DNA from 2 places in the Mycolicibacterium goodii genome. Region 2 is predicted to be linked to the other one. Evidence: riboswitches for the same ligand, from Rfam matches in the RefSeq annotation. Region 2 holds a riboswitch; the other holds the start of a gene.

Region 1 (9,495 bases), 370 kb from region 2:
GGTACCGGCGGTATCACCTTAACCTCGGGCGTCATGGTTGAACGTGCACCCATCCACCTGGGCTCCCGCGACGGCAGCACCGAGCCGATCCTGCTGCTGCACCCGTTCCTGCTGTCGCAGAGCGTGTGGAAATACGTCGCCCCGCAGCTCGCCGAGACCGGGCGCTACGAGGTGTTCGCGCCCACCATGGCCGACCACAACGGCGGCCCGCGCGGCCCGCTGCTGCTCGACGTCGCGCACCTGGCCGACGACATCGAGCGCCGCCTCGACGACATCGGCTGGACCACCGCGCACATCGTCGGCAACTCGCTGGGCGGCTGGGTGGCCTTCGAACTGGAACGACGCGGGCGGGCGCGGACCGTCACCGGCATCGCACCCGCGGGCGGCTGGACCCGTTTCACGCCGGCCAAGTACGAGATCATCGCCAAGTTCGTCGCCGCGCTGCCGATCGTGCTGATCACCAAACTGCTGGGTCAGCGCGTACACCGGTTGCCGTTCACCCGCCAGATCTCCTACGTCGCGGTCGCCGCCACCGCCGATGCGCTCACCGACAGCGACCGGCGTGACCTCATCGACGACGTCGCACACTGCCCGGCCTATCACAAGCTGATGCTCAAATCGCTGACCACCGCGGGCCTGATGGAGCTGCCCAACTCGTGCACACCCACGCACCTGGTGATCTGCGAGAAGGACCGCGTACTCCCCCACCCGCGGTTCACCAGGCACTTCACCGAGAACCTGCCTGCCAACGCCGAGATCACCCATCTCGACCGGGTGGGCCACGTGCCGATGTTCGAGGCGCCGGGCCGCATCACCGACCTGATCACCGAGTTCGTCGACCGCCACACCGACCGGGGTCGCGCGGCGGGCTGACCGGCTCCGACATCAAAACGCGAAATTGCAAAGAGGGACAGAATCCGCGCGGATTCTGTCCCTCAGTGCGATCTGGGTGGTTACACGGTTTCCAGCGTCGTGTTGAACGTCTCGCTCGGACGCATCACCTCGGAGGTCTTGTCCGGGTCGGGGAAGTAGTAACCGCCGATGTCGACCGACTTGCCCTGCACCGAGTTCAGCTCGGAGACGATGGTCTCCTCCTGCTCGGCGAGCGCCTTGGCCAGCGGCGCGAAGTGCTCGGCCAACTCGGCGTCCTCGGTCTGCTCGGCCAGCGCCTGCGCCCAGAACAGCGCGAGGTAGAACTGGCTGCCGCGGTTGTCGAGCTCACCGGTGCGACGCGACGGGCTCTTGTTCTCCTCCAACAACTTTCCGGTCGCGGTGTCGAGCGCCTTGGCGAGCACCTTGGCCTTCGCGTTGTCGGTCTTCTCGCCCATGTCCTCCAGGCTGGCGCCGAGCGCCAGGAACTCACCGAGGGAATCCCACCGCAGGTGGTTCTCCTCGACGAGCTGGTGGACGTGCTTGGGCGCCGAGCCGCCCGCACCGGTCTCGTACAGACCGCCACCGGCCATCAGCGGCACGATCGACAGCATCTTGGCGCTCGTGCCGAGCTCGAGGATCGGGAACAGGTCGGTGAGGTAGTCGCGCAGGATGTTGCCGGTCGCGGCGATGGTGTCCTTGCCGCGGATGACCCGCTCCAGGGTGTACCGCATGGCCCACACCTGCGGCATGATCTGGATCGTCAGGCCCTCGGTGTCGTACTCCTTCAGGTACTCCTTGACCTTCTTGCGCAGCTCGACCTCGTGCGGGCGCTCGGTGTCCAGCCAGAACACCACCGGCATGCCGGACAGCCGCGCCCGCGTGACGGCCAGCTTGACCCAGTCGCGGATCGGGGCGTCCTTGACGATCGGCATGCGCCAGATGTCGCCCTCTTCGACGTTCTGGGTCAGCAGCACCTCACCGGTGTCGATGTCGACGATGTCGGCGACGCCGTCCTCGGGGATCTCGAACGTCTTGTCGTGACTGCCGTACTCCTCGGCCTGCTGGGCCATCAGGCCGACGTTCGGCACGGTGCCCATGGTGGTGGGATCGAACTGGCCGTGCGTCTTGCAGAAGTTGATCATCTCCTGGTAGATGCGGGAGAAGGTCGACTCCGGGTTGACGGCCTTGGTGTCCTTGGGGCGTCCGTCGGCGCCGTACATCTTGCCGCCGAGGCGGATCATCGCGGGCATCGACGCGTCGACGATGACGTCGGACGGCGAGTGGAAGTTCGAGATGCCCTTGGCCGAGTCCACCATCGCCAGCTCCGGCCGGTGCTCGTGGCAGCGGTGCAGGTCCTCGATGATCTCCTCCTGCAGCGAGGCGGGCAGCGACTTGATCTTGTCGTACAGGTCGGACAGACCGTTGTTGACGTTGACCCCGAGCTCGTCGAACAGCTTCTGGTGCTTGGCGAATGCGTCCTTGTAGAAGACCTTGACCGCATGCCCGAATACGATCGGGTGCGACACCTTCATCATGGTCGCCTTGACGTGCAGCGAGAACATGACGCCGGTCTTGTAGGCGTCCTCGATCTGCTCCTCGTAGAACTCGATGAGCGCCTTCTTGCTCATGTACATCGAGTCGATGATGTCGCCGGCATCGAGCTTGACCTCGGGCTTGAGGACGATCTCCTCGCCGCTGTCGGTCTTGAGCACCATCTTGACGCGACGGTCGCGGTCCAGCGTCAGCGACTTCTCGCCGTGGTAGAAGTCGCCGGTCTTCATGGTCGCGACGTGGGTGCGCGACGCCTGGCTCCACTCACCCATGCTGTGCGGGTGCTTGCGGGCGTACTCCTTGACCGCCTTGGGTGCGCGGCGATCCGAGTTGCCCTCGCGCAGGACCGGATTCACGGCGCTGCCGAGGACCCTGGCGTAGCGGTCCTTGATCTTCTTCTCGTCGTCGGTCTTCGGGTTGGCCGGGTAGTCCGGGATGTTGTAGCCCTTGCCCTGCAGCTCCTTGATGGCCGCGAGCAGCTGCGGCACCGAGGCGCTGATGTTGGGCAGCTTGATGATGTTGGCGGTGGGGTCCTGGGTCAGCGCGCCCAGCTCGGCCAGGTTGTCGGGAACCCGCTGTTCGTCGGTCAGGCGATCTCCGAACTCGGCCAGGATGCGGGCCGCCACCGAGATGTCGCTGGTCTTGACGTCGATGCCTGCCGCTTCGGCGAATTTGCGGATCACCGGCAAGAAGGCATAGGTCGCAAGCAGCGGCGCCTCGTCGGTCAGCGTGTAGATGATGGTCGGCTGCTGGGCGCTCATGGTTCCTCTCCGAACGTCACTGTCGGTCTTTTCTCGTCGGTAATGACCTTATCGCGCGGGCCGGTCACCCCGTCGGCCTCCGCGTCCGGACGAACCCGGTGGCACCGACTACGGGCGGTGGGATAGTCTCTATGGCGGTCATGAGCGCCAGCGACAAGCCCCGGCTTGCTGGCCGGCAACCCTCCAACCGCGGTGGGGTGCCCCGGGTGATGACCAGGTTGAGCGGCTGACGGATTCTTCCGGCCGGCTGCAAGGCAAGCGCGGGTCCGCCGGTTCGGGCCCCAGAGAGACAGGGAAACCTGATGGAGGCCAACCTTTTGGCGTTGTTCGTGAACTGTTCACATCCCCCTGGCGTGTGTCCGTGCCTGTGCACGCTCGGGCCCGGCTCGCCCTGAGACGTTCGGCCGTCCAGCAGCTTCCATCCCCCACATTTCGCCCCCGAACTCGCGGAGGAGACCCTTCATGACCAACCCCGATCCCACCGAGAACTGGTCGTTCGAGACCAAGCAGATCCACGCAGGTCAGTCGCCTGACGCCGCCACCCATGCCCGCGCCCTGCCGATCTACCAGACCACCTCGTACACCTTCGACGACACCGGCCACGCCGCGGCCCTGTTCGGCCTCGAGGTTCCCGGCAACATCTACACCCGCATCGGCAACCCCACCACCGACGTCGTCGAGCAGCGCATCGCCGCACTCGAGGGCGGCGTCGCCGCGCTGTTCCTGTCCTCGGGGCAGGCCGCCGAGACGTTCGCCATCCTCAACGTCGCAGGCGCCGGGGATCACGTCGTGTCCTCCCCGCGCCTGTACGGCGGCACCTACAACCTGCTGCACTACACCCTGCCCAAGCTCGGCATCGAGACCACGTTCGTGGAGAACCCCGACGACCTGGACTCGTGGCGCGCGGCGGTTCGGCCGAACACCAAGGCGTTCTTCGCCGAGACCATCTCCAACCCGCAGATCGATGTGCTCGACATCCCGAACGTGTCCGCGATCGCGCACGACAACGGGGTGCCGCTGATCGTCGACAACACGATCGCGACGCCGTATCTGGTCCAGCCGATCGCCCACGGCGCCGACATCGTCGTGCACTCGGCGACGAAGTACCTCGGCGGGCACGGTTCGGCGATCGCGGGGGTGATCGTGGACGGCGGCAGATTCGACTGGACCAACGGCAAGTTCCCCGGCTTCACCGAGCCGGATCCCAGCTACCACGGCGTGGTGTTCGCCGAGCTCGGCGCGCCCGCCTACGCCCTCAAGGCGCGCGTGCAGTTGCTGCGTGACCTGGGTTCGGCGGCCGCCCCGTTCAACGCGTTCCTCATCGCGCAGGGCCTGGAAACCCTGTCGCTGCGCGTCGAGCGCCACGTCGCGAATGCGCAGAAGGTCGCCGAGTTCCTGGAGAACCATCCCGATGTGACGTCGGTGAACTACGCGGGGCTGCCGTCGTCGCCGTGGTACGAGCTGGGCCGCAAGATCGCGCCGAAGGGCACCGGCGCGGTGCTCGCCTTCGAGCTGGCCGGCGGCCTGGAGGCCGGCAAGGCCTTCGTCAACGCGCTGACGCTGCACAGCCACGTCGCCAACATCGGTGACGTGCGCTCGCTGGTCATCCACCCGGCCTCCACGACGCACCAGCAGCTCACCGCCGAAGAGCAGCTGTCGACGGGTGTGACGCCGGGCCTGGTGCGCCTCGCGGTGGGCCTGGAAGGCATCGACGACATCATCGCCGACCTGGAGCAGGGCTTTGCCGCGGCGCGCCCGTTCAGCGGCGCGGTCCAGACCGCCCAGACGGTGTGACCCGGCGGGAAGAAATGCAGTGACGATCATCGAAGAACCTGCCACGGACACCGGGATGGCCACCGTGCCCCTGCCCGCCGAGGGCGAGATCGCCGTGGTGAACATCGGCGCGCTGGCCCTGGAGAACGGCACCGTCCTGCCGGACGTCTCCATCGCGGTCCAGCGGTGGGGTGAACTCGCGCCCGACCGCGACAACGTCGTGCTGGTCCTGCACGCGCTCACCGGCGACTCACACGTCACCGGCCCGGCGGGCAACGGCCACCCGACCGCGGGTTGGTGGGACGGCGTCGCGGGGCCGGGCGCCTCGATCGACACCGACCGTTGGTGCGCGATCGCGACGAACGTGCTCGGCGGCTGCCAGGGTTCGACCGGCCCCGGCTCGATCGCCCCGGACGGAAAGCCTTGGGGCTCACGGTTTCCGCAGATCACCATCCGCGACCAGGTGGAGGCCGACCGCGCCGCGCTGGCGGCGCTCGGCATCACCGAGCTCGCCGCGGTGGTCGGCGGGTCGATGGGCGGGGCGCGGGCGCTCGAGTGGCTGGTGAGCCACCCCGACGAGGTGCGTGCCGGTCTGGTGCTGGCGGTCGGCGCGCGGGCGACGGCCGACCAGATCGGCACCCAGAGCACCCAGGTGGCCGCGATCAAGGCCGATCCGGACTGGCAGGGCGGCGACTACTACGGCACCGGCCGCGCGCCCACCGAGGGCATGGAGATCGCCCGCCGGTTCGCGCACCTGACCTACCGAGGCGAAGCGGAGCTCGACGACCGCTTCGGCAACGCCGCCCAGGGCGACGAGGATCCCCTCACCGGGGGCCGCTACGCCGTGCAGAGCTACCTGGAGTACCAGGGCGGCAAGCTGGCCCGCCGGTTCGACCCCGGCACCTACGTGGTGCTCAGCGACGCGTTGTCCAACCATGATGTGGGACGTGGGCGCGGCGGCGTCGAGGCCGCCCTGCGCAGTTGTCCGGTACCGGTCGTGGTCGGTGGGATCACGTCGGACCGCTTGTACCCGATCCGTTTACAGCAGGAGCTCGCCGACCTGCTTCCCGGCTGTCAGGGCCTGGACGTGGTCGACTCGATCTACGGGCACGACGGCTTCCTGGTCGAGACCGAGTTGGTCGGCAAGCTCATACGCCGAGCATTGGAGCTTGCACAACGGTGACGTCCTCCGATTCCTCGAAGCAGAAACGCTCCCTGTCCTTCGGTTCCGAAGCGGCGGCCTACGAACGCGGCAGGCCCTCGTATCCGCCGGAGGCCATCGACTGGCTGCTTCCGGATGGTGCACACGACGTGCTGGACCTGGGCGCCGGAACCGGCAAGCTCACCACCCGGCTGGTGGAGCGGGGACTCAACGTCATCGCGGTCGATCCGCTCGCCGAGATGCTGGAGTTGTTGTCGACGTCGTTGCCCGACACCCCGGCCCTGCTCGGCACGGCCGAGGAAATCCCGTTGCCGGACAACAGCGTCGACGCGGTGCTGGTGGCGCAGGCGTGGCATTGGTTCGACCCCGAACTCGCGGTCAAGGAGGTCAGCCGGGTGCTGCGACCCGGCGGCCGACTGGGCCTGGTGTGGAACGTGCGGGACGAACGGCTGGGCTGGGTCAAGGATCTGGGCCGCATCATCGGTCACGAGGATCCGTTCAGCCATGAGGTCACGCTGCCCGCGCCGTTCGCCGACATCGAACGCCATCACGTGGAGTGGACGAGTTACCTGACGCCGCAGGCCCTCATCGATCTGGTGGCCTCGCGCAGCTACTGCATCACCTCACCCGAGCAGGTGCGCACCCGCACGCTCGGGCAGGTACGGGAACTGCTGGCGACCCACCCCGCGCTGGCGAACTCGAACGGCCTGGCGCTGCCGTATGTGACGGTGTGTATGCGGGCCACCCTGGTCTAGGTTCCGGCCCGCTCGAGCCCGGCGTGCTGGTCGCCGAACCAGCGCCCGAGCGCGCGACCCAACCGTTCGTGGTCGTCTCCGCTGGAATCGGTTGCGGCCCAGGCGACGTAACCGTCCGGGCGGATCAGCAGCGCAGGCGCGGGGCGGTCGGCTGCGGTGGCCGGGGTGACCAGGTCGACCCGGTCGCGCCAATCGAGCGCCGTCGCGGCGTATTCGCCGCCGTCGAGGTCGAGCAGCACGGGACGCCCCGCGCGCATCAGGTCGGCGAGGCGGCGGCCGTCGTCGAACACCATCTCGGGGGCCATAGACCCGGACAGCGGATGGGGATCCGCCACGTCATAGCGGACGTCTGCCCCGGCGAGCAGGTGTGCGATATGCGTCGCGCCCTCCGAGGTGGCGAGCAGCTCACCGAAAAGCGTTCGAAGCGCGTCGACCTCGGGCCCGCTCTGCAGCAGCGCGTGCTGCGCCATGGACTGCATCATCACGCGCTCACCGGCCGGGTGCCGCTCGCTGTGGTAGGTGTCGAGCAGCCCGGGTGGCGCCCAACCGTGCACCGCCGCGGCCAGTTTCCACCCGAGGTTCATGGCGTCCTGCATCCCGAGGTTGAGGCCGGGGCCACCCACCGCGGAGTGCACGTGCGCCGCATCGCCGATCAGGAACACGTTGCCGACGCGGTATCGCTCGGCCTGGCGGGTGTTCTGGCCGTTGATCCGCCGCAACGCATGCGGTCCCGGCCCGGTGGGCGGGGTGATCGGCACCTCGACACCGAGGATCCGTGTCACGCTGCCCTGCAGTTCGGCCACCGTCATCGCCGGTGCGTCATCGGGCAACAAGGTTGTGTACTCGATGGTGCCGATCATCGAGCGCCCCGGTTCGAACTCCATGTAGATGAGCACACCCCGGTCGAAGCGGTTGTGACCGAACGGGATCCGGCCGATGCCGGGGATGTCCAGCGCGCCGGGTACCCGCAGCCGGTCGGGGATGCTGACATGTGCGACGCGCGCGACCACCGGCGAGGTCACACCCGGGAACCCGATGCCCATGGTCTTTCTGACCATGCTGCGGCCTCCGTCCGCGCCGACCAGGTAAGTGGCGTCCAGGCGGTAAGCCCCTTGGGGCGATTCGACATCCAGCTCGACACCGCCGGGCTGGGTCGCGACGTCGGTCAGCGCGTGTCCCCATCGGATCTGAACGCCCAGGTCGCGCGCCCAGTCCGCGAGCCGGCGCACCACCTGCGGCTGTTTGATGAACATGCCGTACATCGGGTTGTCGACGACGCCGGTGAACGGCACGTGCATGCCGGCGAAGATGTAGCCGTTCAACGGCTGCGGCGGTGCGCCCGAACCGGTCAGCATCTGGTAGAGCCCGCGCATGTCGAGCGCGCGGTGCACCTGGCCGACGATGCCGTTGGCCCTCAGTTCCGGGCTGGGTCCGGTGAGCTGTTCGAGCACCACCGGACGCACCCCGGCCAGGGCCAGCTCACCGGCCAGCAGCAGGCCGTTGGGGCCGGCCCCGGCGATGACGACATCGGCCCGATCAGGTGTGTTCATCGCCCTGCCTCCGGCTCGGGAAGGCCCGCGGCGACGGCCGCGAAACCCTCACGCAGTAACGGCGTGAGCGGCACCGGCGGGTCGGCGTTGGCGTATTCGTCGATCGCGACGTCGCCCACCGCACGCACGACGGCCGCCACCAGGCGCGGATACCGGTCCTGCGGATCGGTACCGGTGCGCTCGGCGATCGCCACCACCCACTCGTCGAACATGCCCCGGAACGTGACGTCGCGGATCTCGGCGAGCATGAGCACCTTTCTGACCTCGACCAGTTGCGCACGGGTGGGCAGCGTGTCGTTCGTTCCGTAGACGTCGTCCAGGTCCTCTTGCAGCGGCGCGATCACGGCCTCGGCGATCGCGGTCCACAGCGGTTCGTCGGCGGGACGCTGCCGCAGGCGGTCGATGCTGCGCCGCATGCGTTCGGTCTGCCGGTACGCCAGGGCCTCGTACTTGCCGGTGAAATAGTTGTTGAACGTCCGAAGCGACACCCCGGCCATCTCGGCGATGTCCGCGCGGGTGACGTTCTCCAGTCCCCCACGCTCGAACATCAGGTTCAGCGCCGCGTCGCTCAGCGCCCGTCGGGTGTCCTGTTTCTTTCGTTCACGCAGTCCCACATGGGCCACGGTAACCACTTCTTGCCCACTGTGCAATATTTCCCGTCGGGCATATTTTCCGTTAATTCGTTTGAAGCCGGTACGCGAGGGTTCCTAGACTGGCCGCCATGTCGGTCACCTCAGCGATCCCGGTGGCGGCCTACCTGCGGCCCCGCACCGTCTAGCGGCGGATCCACTTCACAGACACTCCGCCGCGGCACCTGCACTTGCCCCTGCGATCGCGGAGAACCGTGTCCACCCCACATCACGGCCGGCACGAACTCGGCCAGAACTTCCTGTCCGATCGGCGCGTCATCGCCGATATCATCGAAATCGTCTCGCACACAAGCGGTCCCATCATCGAGATCGGGGCCGGTGACGGCGCGCTGACCCTGCCGTTGCAGCGGCTGGCCCGTCCGCTGACCGCCGTCGAGGTCGACGCGCGGCGCGCGCGGCGGTTGGCGCACCGCACCGCGA
Region 2 (9,495 bases):
ACCCACGGCAATATGGATACGATCCGCTGCCAAAAGGGCTTCTCCGCAGGACGAGGGGGTGCGACGTCAGTCAGTAAGTCCACGGTCGCGAGTGCCTCATCCATATCGGCATCGAAATCGGTGAAGAACCGGCGGTTGCGCTCGATGATCAAAGATGTCTTCTTGCCGTTGCTGCGGTAGCAAAGATCTGCGACTTCGTCGAGTAGCGGCGAGAGGCCAGTGACGAAGATCTGATAGCGCCCCGTCACATCCACTGTGGAGACTGCGCCGTCAGTTTCAACGCCGAACATTGCGGGCCGAGCGGTCGGTGAGATCGCGCGCAGGATGTAAAGCTCCGCAGGATCACACTCCAGCGCAACTGGATAACCCATCGGGAGGTTCTCGGCGAACCTGCTTACCGGCGGAAGCGCGCCTCCCCACCAGGTCGCAACACGCGATTCAAGCTCAGCTAATGCGCGTTTCCGCACGGCGTCATCTGCGTTAGGCAGTTGCTGGAGCCTATACACCATATGCTTACGTTGCGATGCAATGTCGGCGAAAGGCAACCGCTTCACGTACTCGCGTCTCCTTTCGCTTGTTCTATGACGGCGTGCAGGTCCCTCAACAAACTCCGCACCTCGGCCACGGACGGCTGGAGCTCATAAGCGTGGTGGTGCACCGCCCTACTCAGTCCGTGCCACACCCGTTTGGCGGTCTCACCAAGCTCCTCTCCGCGAAGAGCTCCCAGCACCACCAGCTTCGAGCTGGTGGTCGGCGCCCGGTCGCTATTGGCATGCACCGCCCACGACCGGCTGGTCTCGTCGAGCCAGTCTTCGAAAGCCCGACGCGCCAGCAGAGCCGCGGTGCGCGGACCCCGCACCCCTAGGTCGACGGTGCCGTTCAGTACCTGGTCAGCGTGGGCCAACAGTGCCGCGCGGTCGGTCATGACGACAGCTTTGCAAGATCAGCGACGGCCAGTCGGGTGGCGTGGACAACCTCACGGTAGTTGGTGATGCCGTTGTGGGCGCCGGCTGTCGCTGTCTTCAGAGCCTGTCGGCGGGCCGACCCACCGGACAACCACCGGTCCACGGCTGCGTCGTTGTCGGGATCCACCGCCAGCCCGAGCCGCCGTTTGGTCAATCGCGCGTTCTCCCAGGCCTGTTCGACGTCGGCATGCGCATGTCCCTGCCCCAGTCGGCGGGCACTGAACACGTCCCACGCCGTCGATTCCAACGCATCTCGGCATAACACCGGTACGGCGACCCGTTTGATCGCCTCAGGCACCGCATCATCGGCGGCGATGGCGAAGGCGTCGTCGAGCATCCTCATCGCCGGTCGGCTCGCTTCCGTCACGCTGACAACGGAATTCACGCCACGGACCACCTCGACCACACGCGCGGGTACGCGTGACCGACGGATGGCGGCGGGCAGCCGGTCGTCGTGTGTAAACACCACCACCTGACGCGTCTCGGCGAGTCTCGTCAGCACCTGCAGCAGCCCGTCAATCTTCGACGGGTCCATCGCCTGGATCGGGTCGTCGAGCACCAGGAACCGGAACGGGCTGGCCGGCGATGTCGCACGCGGAATGAACACCGCGAGCGCAAGAGCCTGCAGTTCGCCTTGGCTCATGACACCGAAGGCTTCGGTGTCGGACCCGTCGACTTCGGCTTTGAGCAAGACCCGTCGGCTGGTTTTCTGGCCCACCAGCTGAATGGCGCCGAGTTCGACGTTGCTCTCCTGCCGCAGTGCCGCCCAGATCTGCCGGGATTGTTCGGCAAGCGGTGCGATGCGCTGGTTGCGCAGTTCGGCGGCGTTGTCCTGCAACCACTTCAACGCCTCCGACGCCACCGTGAGCTGCGGTTCGACCTCGTTGGCGAGTTCTGCCTTCCGAACCCACGCCGCCAGTTCCACGGCGATCGGGCTCCACGCGTCTTGGCGTGCCTTGATCAACGCGGCAGCTTCCTGCTTCAGCGCGGTGTAGGCGTCACGCAACTGTGGCAGTTTCTGCTCGACGTGGTCGGCAAGTGCATGTTGCCCGTCGACCGGAACGTCGGAGAACTGCGTGTACGCGGCCTGCGCTGTTGGCAGCGTGGAGAGCGCACCGTCCTCGGCCGCCGGCGGTGCATCGACTGATTCCACCAGATTGAGGACTCTGGCGCGCGCCTCGGCCGTCGCGCGCCGAGCCTCCGTCAACGTCTTTACCGACCGCTGATCCTGCTCCAGGACGGTCCGCGCTGCTGCCGCCCACTCGGCGGTGAGATCACCTTGCCCACACACCGGGCACTTCTGATCACCATGGGCAGCATGGAACTCCAACCCCATCGACAACACCCGGCCCCGATCGGCCGCCAACGCATCCGCGTGTTCGACTTCCCGCAACTCCGCATCGGCCGCCGCTCGAAGCGCTTCGCAGGCCGCCGTTACTTCGTCGTCGGTCGGGGTCGACAGTTCGTCGGCCTGCCTCCAGGCTGCCGGAACATCGCCACCGGCTCCGCCGGTGATCAATGGGCGTAGAGCGTCGAGGTCGGGACGGTGCTTCTTCACCTGGATCAGAGCCTGGGCGGCACGCGGGTCCTCATGTGACTCCAGTTTGGCGCGCAACACGCTGCGCGCCTTCCGCCGTTCCTCCGATGGTTGTTTGAGCTCCCTGACCTCCGCGTCCAGGCGCGCCATCGCCTCGGTCAGCTGCTCCAGGCCGAGCAGCTTGTGCAGCTGGTCGTAGAACTTGCTGGGCGCGCCTTCGAGGATGCCGCCGAGTTCGTCGTAGCTCAAAAGAGGCCGGTACATCTCGAGTGCGCCGGCCCACCCCAGCACGCTGACGTCTTCCCGTTTGCGTGTCGGCCGCTGCACCCAGCATGAGCAGTCGTCGACTTCGACCTCGTCACCGGCGGGCCAGTCCACTCCGATTGTGGTTGCGCCCGAGCCTTCTTCGGCCAGAACCACACGGAGCTGCGCCGGTTCCCCGGCGTGCAGGTTGCGCCAGCTCTGCGACCACACTCCGGGCTTGTCGCCCCACCGGGAGTTCTTGCCGGTAAGTGCGAGCTCAAGCCCTTCGGCGAGTGTGGACTTGCCGGAACCGTTTCGTCCGGCGACGACGGTCAGGCCGGGCCCGGGTTGGAAGTTGAGCGTGACCTCGGGCCCGATTCCCCGAAAACCCTGCACGGTGATCGAGCGTAGATAGGCCCCGACAGGTTCTGTCGTGTCTTCTTGGGCGGTGGTCAGTGACTCCACCAACTCGGGCCGGGTTGCGGTGTCCCCCAACACCTCTGTGAGGTCATCGGACCCTTCCAGCGCGGCAAGCACCACGAGCTTCGCCTGCTCACTCAACGTGTCATCGCGGTCGGCCAGCGACAACACGAAATTCTTCAGACGGTCATCCGACATGACACCCTCGATCCCCCGAGCCGCAACGCTTCCGGCGAATCATCCCGGCGCACCTGCGTGAGCGAACAGCGCATACTCCACGACGTCGGGTGCCTGGTTCCACGCCGGATTGGCTGCCCACGTTTCGGCGAGATCCAAGTACCTCAAATAGTCGTCTCTGCGCACCCAGCCGCGTGCAGGCACCGTCCCCGGCGCCACGACTGCCAGGGCAGCTCGTACGCGTTCGTCGAGCACCAACGGCCGCCGGTGTTGGTGGCACGTGTAGCCGGCGTAGTACAGCAGCTTCGTCCCGAACGACATGCCCAGCCCGCGGATCTTGTGGGTGTCCAGCAGTGCGCTCCAGCCCGCGGCCGCCCCTTTTCTGCGGGTGGCCTCGACGATCGCATTGATCTTTTCCACCGCCCCGTCCTGCGCCAGCACGGCGGCGGTGCGCTGCGGGCCATAGTCCTTGGGCTGGTATCCCCACGCCATCGTCATCAGGAACAGATCGACGGGATCCCGTTCGGACTGGGCGTGCAAGAAGCTGCGCGCAATACCGCCTGCCTCTTCGACGTGCTCGCGCAGATCGGCGTGAGCCTGCTCGTGGCCGACGAATACACCCGCCCAACGTTCGGGAATCCAGCGGTTGCGCTGGGAGTCGACGTGGACGGAGGTGTACCGCCGCACGATATGTGGAATCTCGCTGACAAGCCAGGTGCCCGAGTCAAATCCGCCAAGTTCGGAGAGGGTGCGGTGAATCTTTGCGTCGATGTCGGCCTGATCGATGCCTTGGCATTCCACCAGGGTCCTCAGCATGTCGGTGACTTCAGCGAGACCACAGATCAGCTGCTGACGATCGTCGACCACCTGCTTGAGTTGGTCGACTTCTTCGCTCAGCTTGTTGACCAGCGCCCGCGCGAAGTCCCCGCCCGATAATCGACGTGCTTCAACAGACCGGCCCGCCCCGCGAAGCATCTCCGGTACGCGTTCACGGACAAGTTCTCCGTCAGTCACCTTTTGCTACTCCCACGACTTAACGACAAATAGATAGCACATATAACCATGCTGGATCACGCGTCGGGGTGCACTTTGAGATTTCCAATGGTTTTGCGACATAAGGTTCCCCAACGTTTCTCCGTTTCACTCGACCACCACAGCGTGGGAGCCGCAACAGAATGGCAGAGGTGTTCCTTGCCGCGCAGTCGGTCGAACGTCCATTCTTTGCTCAATTTCATCCGCGGCGACAGTGGTGTGTTCCGGTTGAAAGAGGCCGGCAAGTTCTGATGAATGGGGTCCAATGAACGATTCGGTAGGACGCGGGTACGACGTCATCGGTGACGTGCACGGATGCGCGTCCCAACTCGGGGGCTGTTGCACAAGCTCGGAGCTGGGTCTGCTGCACGTATGGGTGACATCTGAGTTGGCTTGCCCAGGATGGGCGGGCTGGAAGGATGTCCCTATGGCAAGGCCTTATCCCCGCGAGTTCCGCGACGATGTCGTGCGCGTGGCCCGCAACCGTGACGACGGGGTGACGATCGAGCAGATCGCCACCGACTTCGGTGTCCACCCGATGACCCTGCACAAATGGCTTCGCCAGGCCGATATCGACGAGGGCACCAAGCCGGGCAAGAGCACCAGCGAGTCCGCTGAACTGCGGGAACTGCGTCGCCGCAACCGTCTGCTGGAACAGGAGAACGAGGTGCTGCGCCGGGCCGCAGCCTATCTGTCACAGGCCAACCTGCCGGGAAAAGGCTCTACCCGCTCGTAAAAGAGCTCGCCGCCGACGGGATCCCCGTCGCGGTGACGTGCCGGGTACTCAAGCTCGCCCGCCAACCGTATTACCGCTGGCTGGCCACCCCAGTCACCAACGCCGACCTCACCGAGGCATACCGCGCCAACGCCCTGTTCGACGCACACCGCGAGGACCCCGAGTTCGGGTACCGCTACCTGGCCGAAGAGGCCCGCGACGCCGGCGAACCGATGGCCGAGCGCACCGCGTGGCGCATCTGCTCGCAGAATCGCCTGTGGAGCGTGTTCGGCAAGCGCAAACGCGGCAAGAACGGCAAGCCCGGCCCACCAGTCCACGACGATCTCGTCGAACGTGACTTCACCGCAGAGGCGCCGAATCAGCTGTGGCTGGCCGATATCACCGAACACCGCACCGGTGAGGGCAAGCTCTACCTCTGCGCCATCAAAGACGTGTTCTCCAACCGCATCGTGGGCTATAGCATCGATTCGCAGATGAAGTCCCGACTGGCCACCACCGCGTTGGCCAGTGCGGTGGCCCGTCGCGGTGAGGTCGCCGGGTGCATTCTGCACTCGGATCGCGGATCTCAGTTCAGGTCAAGGAAATTCGTACACGCGCTGCACCATCACGACATGGTCGGCTCCATGGGCAGAGTCGGAGCGGCCGGAGACAACGCCGCCATGGAGAGCTTCTTCAGCCTGCTGCAGAAGAACGTCCTGAACCGCCGCCGTTGGGACACCCGCGAGCAGCTACGCATCGCGATCGTCACCTGGATCGAACGCACCTACCACCGCCGACGCCGCCAGGCACGCCTCGGCCGGTTGACCCCCATCGAATTCGAAGCCATCATGACCACACCGGCCAGTCAGGTCGCGTGACCGAAACTGTCACCTATACGTGCAGCAGACCCGCTCACCCAAGTACCGCCGTGGCTGGACGGACTACACCGCGTGTGTGGATTTCAGCGCGGTGAAGGGCGGAAAACTGGCCGCTACCGCTGGTCGGGGGAAACGACGATCCGTGCCAAGAACTACGTGACCACAGATTGAGGGTCACGCGCGTCGAGCCCACCTAGCAGCCAGGTGGGCTCGAAACATGCCCGCGGACAACGGACGTGTCGGCGGGGGCGACTATACTGAATTCAGCTCACGAGCGGACGACTGTTCGGGTACCTGGCCCGTCGTCCCGGCAACCGCGCGACCACCGCACGGTGCCCCAGGGGAAGAGCAGGCACGCAGCGCGTGCAAGCGGTGGGCGCCCGACCGTGGCGTCGCCAGAACGGCGAGAAATGACAGATCACGAACTCAGCTCAACGGATGCTGCTGTGCGCCAACGGCTGACCGAACTGTGCGTTCACATCCCGTGCGGCGGAATCCGCGGACCCATCCAGCGAGGCGCCTACGGCCCCACGGTCTGGCAGTCGTGCCGTTGCGAGGACCGCCCAGCGAGATGGCCGGGAGCCGACGTCTCGCGGTTGAAAGATTTGTGCATCATCTGCTTTCGGGGGACGGCAGGCGGAGTCTCCCGGTGGTCGTGGTTGGCCTGCGAGGATTGCCGCGCTGTCAATTCGACCATCGGTCAGAGTTGGGGCGTCAAGCCGTTCCGGCTCGGCCGACACAGCCTGATGAACGGCGTCGGCGTGCAGGGAGGCACAGCACCGGAGATCCGCGCCGAACAACTGGCGCGCCTGGCCGAGTTCGCCCGTGGCGATGGCCGACTAAATGAGTGGCGTCGTACCGAATACTCGCGGCTGGCAGCATCTTTCGATCCGCTGGCCGATGTTCCACTGCGCATCTGGCAAGAGACGCACCCACCGAGTCGGGCCGCATCCTGGGATGCTTTCAGCCGGGTGATCGGCCCGGATGTGCCGATCAGAGGTCCGCGGTGATGCCGCGCCGACGACCGGACCGGCCGCCGTCGCGGCGGCGGAACAACTCCGCCGGCCGTCCTCTGCCGCGGGACACCGTGGCACCGGTCGCGGCGAGCTGCGGTTCCATCGACCGCCGGAAGGTGTCCCGTTGCAGCTCGTGTCCGGTGATCGCTTCGTGGGTCAGTCGAAGGTCACGCAGCGTGAACTCGTCGCCGAGCAGATGGTCCGGATCGGGCCTCGACTCGTAGCGGGCCCGCACCTCGGCGACGGCCAACGCGATGATGTCGGCGTGGTCATAGATGAGTCTTCCCGGTGTGTGCGTCGGTACCAGTCGGGTGGACTCGGGAAAGCGGCTCGCCACCCGTTCCGGCGGGACGACGGCGACGTGCGCCACCGACAACACCCACCCGCGGTCGTCGCGGCCCGGGTCGTCGAACACGTGTAACTGCCGTGGCCGCAGCCCATCCACGTTGGCCTTGGTCGACAGTGCCCGGTTCACCGCGTCGGTCAGGGTCTCCCCCGGATGCAGGAAGGTACCCGGCAGAGCCCACCCACGGCCCCCGGCCCTGCGGACTTGCAACACCGACAACCCGGCTGCGGGGTCGATGGTGAGCACCGCGGCGTCCACGGCGACCGACGGCCGCGGATAGTCCGCCAGAATCCGCCCGCCGGTGTCCCGATAGCCCTTGTTGTCCATGTCGGTATGCCAGCGTACAGTTATCAACAATTAGCGCAATAATGCGCAAAATAAAGGAGGTGGCCGCGATGGCATCAGTCAATGATCGGATCGAGGGCGTCCTGCTGGGCACGGCAACCGGTGATGCGCTCGGCGCGCCCTACGAGTTCCAGCCGGCACGAGGCCCCGAGCTGCCCGTGGACATGGTGGGCGGCAGGCCATGGGAGCCCGGCGAATGGACCGATGACACCGACATGGCGATCGCGATCGCCGAAGTCGCCGCCACCGGGGCGGATCTGCGCGGGGAGGGGGCCCAGGATGCGCTCGTGGCGCGCTGGCACGAATGGTCGCTGCGCGCCAAGGATGTCGGCATCCAGACGCGATCGGTGTTGTCCGGCGCCGCTCGCGGCGGCGACATCTCGGGTGCGCGTGCCCGCGCCGCGTCCGCTGTATTGCACGAGCAGACCGGCCGAACCGCCGGCAACGGTTCACTGATGCGGACCGCGCCGGTCGCACTGGCCTATCTCGACGACGAGGACGCCCTCGTGGTCGCCGCCCGAGCCATCAGCGAGCTCACCCACTTCGACCCCGATGCCGGTGATGCCGTGGTGCTGTGGTCGTGCGCCATTCGCCACGCAGTGCTGACGACCGAGCCCGACGTTCGGATTGGCCTCCGCCACCTCGACGTTGATCGCCGCAAGGTCTGGACAGAGCGGATCGAGCAGGCGGAGTCCGCGCACCCGTCGGACTTCGCCAACAACGGCTGGGTGGTTGCGGCACTGCAGGCGGCCTGGTCGGCAATCACCACGACGGCGGGGCGGGCCACTACGTCGCGTGCCGAGCATCTTCGCCTCGGCCTCGACGCCGCGGTCCGAGCCGGAAACGACACCGACACCGTCGCCGCGATCGCCGGCGGTCTGCTCGGTGCGGCGTACGGCGCCTCGGCGGTGCCGTTGGAGTGGCGCCGCCTGCTGCACGGGTGGCCCGGCATGACCGCACGTGACCTCGTCGCGTTGGCGAACACCGTGGCGAGCAAGGGCAAGCCCGTTCGTGGGCCGGTCTACTCGGGCTTGCGGATCGACACCCTTGCGAGCCACCCGCACGATCGGAATGTGCTCCTCGGCGGTGTGGGGATCCTGCGCAACCTGCCGCCCGAAGTGGACGCGGTGGTGTCGCTGTGCCGCGTCGCCGATGATGATGTCCCCCAGCAGATGCCACATGTTGAGGTCCGGTTGATCGACAGCACGGACCCGGAGGAGAACCCACACCTGGACTTCGTGCTGACCGAGGCCGTGCGTGCCGTCGAGCGGTTGCGCGCGGAGGGCCATACGGTGCTTCTGCACTGCGTCGAGGCCTACAGCCGCACCCCCACCGTCGCGGCGCTCTATGGTGCGCGTCTGCGCAACATCAACATTGACGACGCACTGCAAGATGTCTTGGCTGCGCTACCGCACGCGAAACCGAATCCCGTGTTCCGCGACGCGTTGCGCCGGCTGGGTAGTGTGCGCCTCATGCACGAAGGGGCATACCGCCGTGACTGACGGCGCAGGGCCTATGTGTGGAACGGCGTGCTGGGTACGAGGCACTCAGCGAATCATGATTGGTGATGTGGCGGAGCCTTGGAGTTTGGAAGAAGTTCTACGGAATGAAGATCGGTCATTCGACCGACATCGGGATGAGGTGGTGGCAACGTATCGTGCAGCTGCACGCGTCATCAGGAGGCACCATGCAAGCCCGGAATTGTTCATTGCCATGGTGACATCAGCGACTTGCGTGGAGCGACTCAGGTACGCAGGCGATCGGAGTCGCGCAGTCCTCGATGGGCTACCCCTGATGTGTAGCGGGCAATACACATGGGAG

The links. A riboswitch is a leader RNA that binds a small molecule or an ion and turns the genes downstream of it on or off. The one in region 2 is predicted to bind S-adenosylmethionine.
Region 1: linked by a shared signal. The riboswitch ahead of AFA91_RS30650 (bifunctional o-acetylhomoserine/o-acetylserine sulfhydrylase) and the one ahead of AFA91_RS36030 (hypothetical protein) in region 2 are both predicted to bind S-adenosylmethionine.

Annotation. Positions count from the first base shown of each region.
Region 1 covers NZ_CP012150.1:6,557,866-6,567,360, forward strand. Annotated here, with positions in the region: gene ephH (epoxide hydrolase EphH) at 34-873, shown strand; gene AFA91_RS30645 (NADP-dependent isocitrate dehydrogenase) at 954-3,185, opposite strand; SAM riboswitch class IV at 3,322-3,452, shown strand; gene AFA91_RS30650 (bifunctional o-acetylhomoserine/o-acetylserine sulfhydrylase) at 3,648-4,979, shown strand; gene metX (homoserine O-acetyltransferase MetX) at 4,999-6,141, shown strand; gene AFA91_RS30660 (class I SAM-dependent methyltransferase) at 6,138-6,875, shown strand; gene AFA91_RS30665 (FAD-dependent monooxygenase) at 6,872-8,425, opposite strand; gene AFA91_RS30670 (acyl-CoA-like ligand-binding transcription factor) at 8,422-9,039, opposite strand; partial or broken gene erm (23S ribosomal RNA methyltransferase Erm) at 9,270-9,495, shown strand, end outside.
Region 2 covers NZ_CP012150.1:6,925,780-6,935,274, forward strand. Annotated here, with positions in the region: gene AFA91_RS32385 (hypothetical protein) at 1-554, opposite strand, end outside; gene AFA91_RS32390 (hypothetical protein) at 551-925, opposite strand; gene AFA91_RS32395 (AAA family ATPase) at 922-3,363, opposite strand; gene AFA91_RS32400 (8-oxoguanine DNA glycosylase OGG fold protein) at 3,403-4,317, opposite strand; one part of gene AFA91_RS32410 (IS3 family transposase) at 4,802-5,086, shown strand; one part of gene AFA91_RS32410 (IS3 family transposase) at 5,089-5,967, shown strand; partial or broken gene AFA91_RS36025 (metallophosphatase) at 6,002-6,138, shown strand; SAM riboswitch class IV at 6,234-6,345, shown strand; gene AFA91_RS36030 (hypothetical protein) at 6,627-6,977, shown strand; gene AFA91_RS32420 (NUDIX hydrolase) at 6,961-7,656, opposite strand; gene AFA91_RS32425 (ADP-ribosylglycohydrolase family protein) at 7,725-9,176, shown strand.